DNA from 2 places in the Paenibacillus dendritiformis genome. Region 2 is predicted to be linked to the other one. Evidence: predicted binding sites of a transcription regulator. Region 2 holds the regulator's gene; the other holds the start of a gene.
The links. Region 2 encodes Rex, which represses fermentation and respiration genes when NADH is low (regulators of the CRP and FNR family bind a similar motif). Its sites were predicted from a motif close to TTGTGAAATATTTCACAA; they were not measured.
Positions count from the first base shown of each region.

Region 1: the regulator Rex is predicted to act here: its motif matches at 2,065-2,082, upstream of pflB (formate C-acetyltransferase).

Region 1 is NZ_AP025344.1:3,881,053-3,884,772, reverse strand. Features, by position in the region: gene adhE (bifunctional acetaldehyde-CoA/alcohol dehydrogenase) at 1-1,891, shown strand, start outside; gene pflB (formate C-acetyltransferase) at 2,338-3,720, shown strand, end outside.
Region 2 is NZ_AP025344.1:3,632,098-3,635,817, reverse strand. Features, by position in the region: gene dinG (ATP-dependent DNA helicase DinG) at 1-1,300, shown strand, start outside; gene L6439_RS16000 (redox-sensing transcriptional repressor Rex) at 1,336-1,983, shown strand; gene L6439_RS15995 (amidohydrolase) at 1,980-3,287, shown strand; gene L6439_RS15990 (cell wall elongation regulator TseB-like domain-containing protein) at 3,300-3,720, shown strand, end outside.

The sequences.
Region 1 (3,720 bases), 250 kb from region 2:
CACTGACCTGATTCTGTCCAAAACGTTCGACAACGGCATGATCTGCGCTTCCGAGCAGGCGGTCATTATCGAAGAACCGGTCTTCGCCGAAGTGAAAAAGCTGATGCAGGCCAAAGGCTGCCGCTTCCTGACGAAGGAAGAGACCGGCAAGCTGCAGGGCATGGCGATGAAGGCCGAATCCTGCGCCGTCAATCCGGCCATCGTCGGTCAATCGGCGAAGCAGATTGCGGAAATGGCCGGCATCTCGGTGCCGGACGATACCAAGATTCTGGTGGCCGAGCTGGACGGCGTCGGACCGAAATACCCGCTGTCCGCCGAGAAGCTGAGTCCGGTGCTCGCCTGCTACAAGGTGAAGAGTGCGCAGGAAGGCATCGATCGGGCGGCCGAGGTCGTCGCCTTCGGCGGCATGGGTCACTCCTCTGTCATTCATTCCCATGACGACGACGTGATTCGCCGCTTCGCGGACCGCCTGCAGACCGGACGGATTCTCGTCAACTCGCCGTCGACGCACGGCGCAATCGGGGATATATACAACACCAATCTCCCTTCGTTGACCTTGGGCTGCGGCTCGTACGGACGCAACTCGACATCTTCGAACGTAACGGCCGTCAATCTGCTCAATATTAAACGGGTGGCGAAGCGAACTGTGAATATGCAATGGTTTAAAGTGCCGAACAAGATTTATTTTGAAAAGGGCGCAACGCAATATTTGGCCAAAATGCCGGACATCCACCGGGTGATGATCGTTACCGACGCCATGATGGTGAAGCTAGGCTACGTCGAGAAGCTGGAATACTATCTGCGCCAGCGCCGGACGCCGGTCGCGATCGAAGTCTTCTCCGATGTCGAGCCGGATCCGTCCACGAAGACGGTAGAGCGCGGGGCGGAAATGATGCGGAGCTTCGAGCCCGACTGCATCATCGCCTTGGGCGGCGGCTCGCCGATGGACGCGGCGAAGGGCATGTGGCTGTTCTACGAATATCCGGACACCGACTTCGACAATCTGAAGCAGAAGTTCCTGGATATCCGCAAGCGCACATTTAAATATCCGCGCCTTGGCCAGAAGGCGAAATTCGTGGCCATTCCGACAACGTCCGGTACCGGATCCGAGGTCACCTCGTTCGCGGTCATCACGGACAAAGAGAAGGGCAACACGAAATACCCGCTGGCAGACTATGAGCTGACGCCGGACGTCGCTATCATCGACCCTGAGTTCGTCTACAGCTTGCCGAAGACGGCCGTGGCCGACACCGGCATGGACGTGCTGACGCATGCGATTGAAGCTTACGTCTCCGTCATGGCGAGCGATTATACGGACGGACTGGCGATTAAAGCTATCCAGCTCGTCTTCGAGAACCTGGTGAAGTCTTACCGGGAAGCATGCCCGAAAGCGCGTGAAAAAATGCATAACGCCTCGACCCTGGCGGGAATGGCGTTCGCCAATGCGTTCCTTGGCATCAATCACAGCTTGGCGCATAAGTGGGGAGCGCAGTATCATACGGCGCACGGACGCACGAATGCGATTTTGATGCCGCATGTCATCCGCTATAACGCGAAGAAGCCGACGAAGTTCGCTTCCTTCCCGAAATATGACCATTTCGTCGCCGATGTGCGCTATGCCGAGATCGCCCGTATTCTCGGGTTGCCGGCTCGCACGACGGAAGAAGGCGTGAAGAGCCTTATCGAAGCCATCCGCGGCCTGAACCGCGAGCTGGGCATTCCGGAGTCGTTCCAGGAGCTGGGCTTCGATGCGAAGGATTTCGAATCCCGCGTCGACTATCTGGCGGATCGCGCCTTCGAAGACCAATGCACGACCGCAAATCCGAAGCTGCCGCTCGTGACCGAACTGGCGGAAGTATACCGCGACGCTTTCTATGGCCGCTTCGAATAAGATATTGCATCAACTAGCACATCAATAAGCACTTCATTAGCACATCAACGAGCACATGAACAGGCAGCGGAGAGCAGCGGCTCTTCGCTGCTTTTCTATTTACGGGGAAGAGGCGGTGAAATAAACGGACTTTTATCTATTTAATGTGATTATTTTCACAAAAACTTGTCTCTTTGTGATGTAAATCACAACGAAACTACGTGAAAGGAGGTACAATTAAGGTGCAGCAAGGATAAAGGCTGCAGGGCGGCGGCGACGTTGCATTAGCCACTCAGGCAGGAAAAAAGCGGGCGGTTATCGAAGTAGAAGGCGGAACATAACGGCCGCATACCCTTAAACGTGAAATTCATCACAACTTGGTAAGGTTAGGGCTAGAGAGAACCATGTCGGGTGGCGCCTTCTGTTGCAAGCACATACGAAAAGTAAAACGGTATGGAGGGATTACGATGTCGGTGATGGAACGTAATAACACAGAAGCAAAAGGATGGCGTGGATTCAAAACGGGAAAATGGCAAAATCACGTGGATGTGCCGAACTTCCTGGAGAACAACATCCGGCCTTATCATGGTGATGAATCTTTCTTGGTCGGACCGACCCAGAACACGAAAGATCTATGGGATATCGTAAGCCAATTGTCGAAGGAAGAGCGCGAACGCGGCGGCGTATGGGATGTCGATGTCAATACGCCATCGACGATTACATCGCATAAGCCGGGCTATTTGGACAAAGATAAGGAGAAAGTGGTCGGCGTGCAAACCGACGCTCCATTCCGCCGTTCCATCCAGCCGTTCGGCGGCATCCGGATGATGATTGACGCCTGCAAAGCGTATGGCTTCGAAATGCCTGATGAAATCATCAAGATGTTCACGGATATTCGCAAGACGCATAACCAAGGCGTATTTGACGCATATACTTCCGAAATGCGCATGGCCCGCAAAGCCGGCATCATTACAGGCTTGCCGGACGCGTACGGGCGCGGGCGCATTATCGGCGACTACCGCCGCGTTGCATTGTACGGCGTTGATTTCCTCATTAAGATGAAGCAGAAAGATCTGAAGGACCTGGAAGTTGACGTGATGACCGATGACGTTATCCGCGACCGCGAGGAGCTGTCCGAGCAGATCCGGGCGCTGACGGAATTGAAGCAACTGGCCGAAATGCACGGCTTCGATATTTCCAAGCCGGCGCAAAACGCGAAGGAAGCTTTCCAATGGGTATACTTCGGTTATTTGGCGGCAATCAAGGAACAGAATGGTGCGGCGATGTCGCTCGGACGCGTGTCGTCCTTCCTCGATATTTATATCGAACGGGATCTGGAAGAGGGAGCGCTGACCGAAGAAGAAGCCCAGGAACTGGTCGACCACTTCGTCATGAAGCTGCGGATCGTCAAATTCCTGCGTACGCCGGACTACAATGAATTGTTCAGCGGCGACCCTACATGGGTAACCGAATCGATCGGCGGCATGGCCGTCGACGGCACGACCCGCGTCACGAAAAACAGCTTCCGCTTCCTCCACACCCTGTACAACCTCGGACCGGCTCCAGAGCCGAACCTGACGGTGCTGTGGTCGACGAAGCTTCCGGAAGCCTTCAAAAAATATTGCTCCAAAGTTTCGATCGAGACGAGCTCGATTCAGTACGAGAACGATGATCTGATGCGTCCGATCTATGGCGATGATTACGGTATCGCCTGCTGCGTATCCGCGATGCGCATCGGCAAGCAGATGCAGTTCTTTGGCGCCCGCGCCAACCTGGCGAAATGTCTGCTGTACGCTATCAATGGCGGCAAGGACGAAAAACTGGGCGTGCAGGTCGGACCGGAGCTGCCT
Region 2 (3,720 bases):
AGGCCATGAGAAAGCGCTTATCTGGGCCGAAGGGATCGATAAGCTGCTCCAGCAGATCGTCGACGTCAAGGAGCAATGGGATCGGCTGCATGATATGCTGTATCAGCTGCTTCCTTCGGGGGAAGCCGGTCAATTCGAGGGCGGACAGACGGTGCTTCGTCTCCCGGCCGGCGAGCGTCCGGAAGAGTGGCCCGAAGCGGTGGAGCTGGAAAAATCGATCCACACCCGGCTCAGCGACATCGTGCGCTCGGGCGAAAAGCTGGTCAATGAGTGGAAAGAGGCCGATGACGAAGAACTCGAAGGCGTCATCGTCGATATTAGCGGGCTGCTGAAGGATGTAGGACAGGTGCGCGACGATTTCCGCCTGTTCATGCAAGGATCGGATCCGGAGACGGTCTACTGGATGGAGGGCAATACGCAGTTCAAATTCAAGTCGCTGCAAATGTATGCCGTGCCGGTTGATGTGAGCGACGCGCTGAACCGGTATTTCTTCGAACCGAAAAAGAGCGTCATCCTCACTTCGGCGACGCTGTCCGTCGACAAGTCCTTTCAGTTCGTGCAGGAACAGATCGGCCTTGCGGAAGCCGCCAATGACGGCAGGCTGCATACGGTGATTCTGCCTTCCCCGTTCAATTACCGGGAGCAGGCGCTGGTCGTAATCCCGCGGGATTTCCCCAGCGTCAAAGGCTCGTCCGACGCAGTCTTCAATCAGACGCTCGCGAAATCGATCGGGGATGTGGCGCTCGTCACGCGCGGCAGGATGCTCGTCCTGTTCACTTCGTACCGCATGCTCCGGGATGTGTACGACCCGCTGAAGGAAGCGTTGAGCGCAAGCGGCATCCAGGTGCTGGGCCAAGGCATCGACAGCGGGAACCGCAGCAAGCTGACTCGCCGCTTCCGGGAGCAGCCGGCCTCCGTGCTGCTCGGTACGAGCAGCTTCTGGGAAGGCGTCGACATTCCCGGCGACGCGCTTACCTGTCTCGCCATTGTCCGGCTGCCCTTCCAGCCGCCGAACCATCCGCTCGTCGAAGCCAAATGCGATCGGCTGAAGCGCCAGAAGCAGAACCCGTTCCGGAAATATTCGGTTCCGCAGGCGGTCATCCGCTTCAAGCAGGGCTTCGGACGCCTTGTGCGGACCGCTCAGGACAAAGGCATCGTCATCGTGTACGATACGCGGGTAATCGAGACGAGCTACGGCAAACATTTCTTATATTCGCTTCCTGGGCCGAAGATGGAGCACATGGCCAATGTGCAGCTGGTGCCCAGAATCGAAGCGTGGTTAAGCGAGCACGAAAAATAGGCGTGTAAGAGCGATGAGGGGGCAACGAAATAGATATGAAAACGTTGAAAATATCAGAAGCTGTCGTTCGCAGACTGCCGGTTTATTTACGTCATCTGATGGAACTGAAGCAGCGAGAGGTTCTGACGGTTTCTTCACAGGATTTGGGGCAGAAGCTGGACCTCAATCCCGCCCAGATTCGCAAAGACTTGGCATATTTCGGCGATTTTGGACGCAAAGGAATCGGGTATGACGTCTCTTACCTGATTCAACAAATCCGTCATATACTGAAGCTGGATCAGATTATTCATGTCGGTCTCGTCGGCGCGGGGAAGCTGGGCCATGCATTGTGCAACTATACGGCTTATATGAAGGATAATATGCGGATTGTGGCCGTATTCGACGCGCTGGAGTCGAAGGTAGGCACCGAGATCAATAATCTGCGGGTGCAGCCGATGAGCGAGTTGGCGGACACCGTGCGCGAGCAGAAAATCCGCATCGGCATCATTACCGTGCCCGCCTCGGAGGCGCAGCATGTCGCGGAACAGTTCGTCGAGGCGGGCGTCGAGGCGATCTTGAACTTCGCGCCGGTCATCCTTCGCGTCCCGGCTCATGTCCGGGTGCATACGGCCGATTTTACGACGGACATGTTCAGTCTGGCCTATTATTTATCCGATGATAGAAAGGAAGCTCCGGTAGAATGACGAAAATGATTATTGAGAACGGGACCTTTGCTTCGCTCCGCCCAGGCGCGGAGCGCACGGCCGTTACAGGCGCGATGGTCATTGAAGATGACATGATTGTATATGTGGGAGAACAGCTGCCGCAGGAGCATGACACTTCCGAAGCGGCGCGGATCGACGGCAAAGGGCTGTTCTTCATGCCAGGGCTCATCAACACGCACGGCCATGCGGCGATGTCGCTGCTGCGCGGATATGGAGACGACATGGTGCTCCAGACGTGGCTGCAGGAGAAGATGTGGCCGATGGAAGCGAAATTCACCGCGGAGGATGTCCGCTGGGGAACGGCGCTCTCGGTCCTGGAAATGCTGAAAGGCGGGACGACGACATTCGTGGATATGTACGACCATATGGATGAGGTGGCCAAGGTCGTCGAGGAGTCCGGCATGCGCGCCTGCCTGATGCGCGGCGCCATCGGCTTATGCCCGGAAGACGTGCAGGAAGCGAAGCTCCGGGAAGCCGTTCAATTCGCCCAGGATTGGCACGGGAAGGCGGACGGGCGCATCACGGCGATGCTGGCTCCGCACGCTCCGTATACATGTCCTCCGGGCTTCATCGAGAAGTTCGTGCAGGCGGCGCATGATCTCGATCTTCCGCTGCATACGCACATGTCGGAGACCGCGGCGGAAGTCGCCCAGAATGTCGCGGACTACGGGCTTCGTCCCGTCGCTCATCTGGAGAAGCTCGGCTTCTTCTCCCGGCCTTCCTTCGTGGCGCACGGCGTGCATCTGACCGATGAGGAGATCGAAGTACTGGCTCGTCACGATGTAGCGGTCTCTCATAATCCCGGCAGCAATCTGAAGCTGGCTTCCGGCGTCGCCCGGGTGCCCGAGCTGCTTCGCGCGGGCGTAACCGTATCGCTCGGAACGGACGGGCCGGCAAGCAACAACAATCTGGATATGTTCGAAGAGATGCGCCTGGCGGCCCTGATTCATAAGGGCGTATCCGGCGATCCGACGGCCGTTCCGGCAGCTGAAGCGATGCGCATGGGCACGCTGTACGGAGCCCGGACGATCCGGGCGGAGAAGCTGGGGCTGCTGGAAGCCGGCATGAAGGCGGATATCGTAGCGGTGAATGTGAACCAGCCGCATTTCGTGCCGCATACCGACTTCGTCTCGCATATGATCTATTCCGCTTCCGCTAAAGATGTCGCCCATGTATGGGTCGACGGGCGCCAAGTGATCAAGGACGGCCAATGCCTCACCTTGGACGAAGAGCGCATTCTCTATGAAGCCGGGCGGTGCTTCGAGCGCCTGCTTGAGCGCTGACGGGAGGAACGCATGGCCAGAAGCCGCAGTCGCCGCCGCCGCAACCGGTGGTTCATCGCCGCGCTGGCGTTCGTCGTGCTTATCCTGCTCATTGTCGCCTTGGTGATGTATGTCAACTACATTTATTCCGACGAGCGCATGAAGGAAGCAGACATCTTGCAGCGCGCCCAGCAAGAGGCGCCGTTGACCGAAGTGAACGGCATCGAGAAGAGCATATGGGATGAAGTCGTCTATGTCATAAATGGGGTTAATCAGGAAGGGAAGGCCGTCTGGGTATGGGTATTCCCCGATCGGGTCGCCTCGATCCCGGCAGCCGACAGCGCGGATAAGGCTTCGGTGAAGGCCGCGATTCAACAGGCGCATCCCGATGCCCGCATCGTCCGCCTGCTGCCCGGATATAAGGACAATCAATATGTGTGGCAGGCCTTCGTCC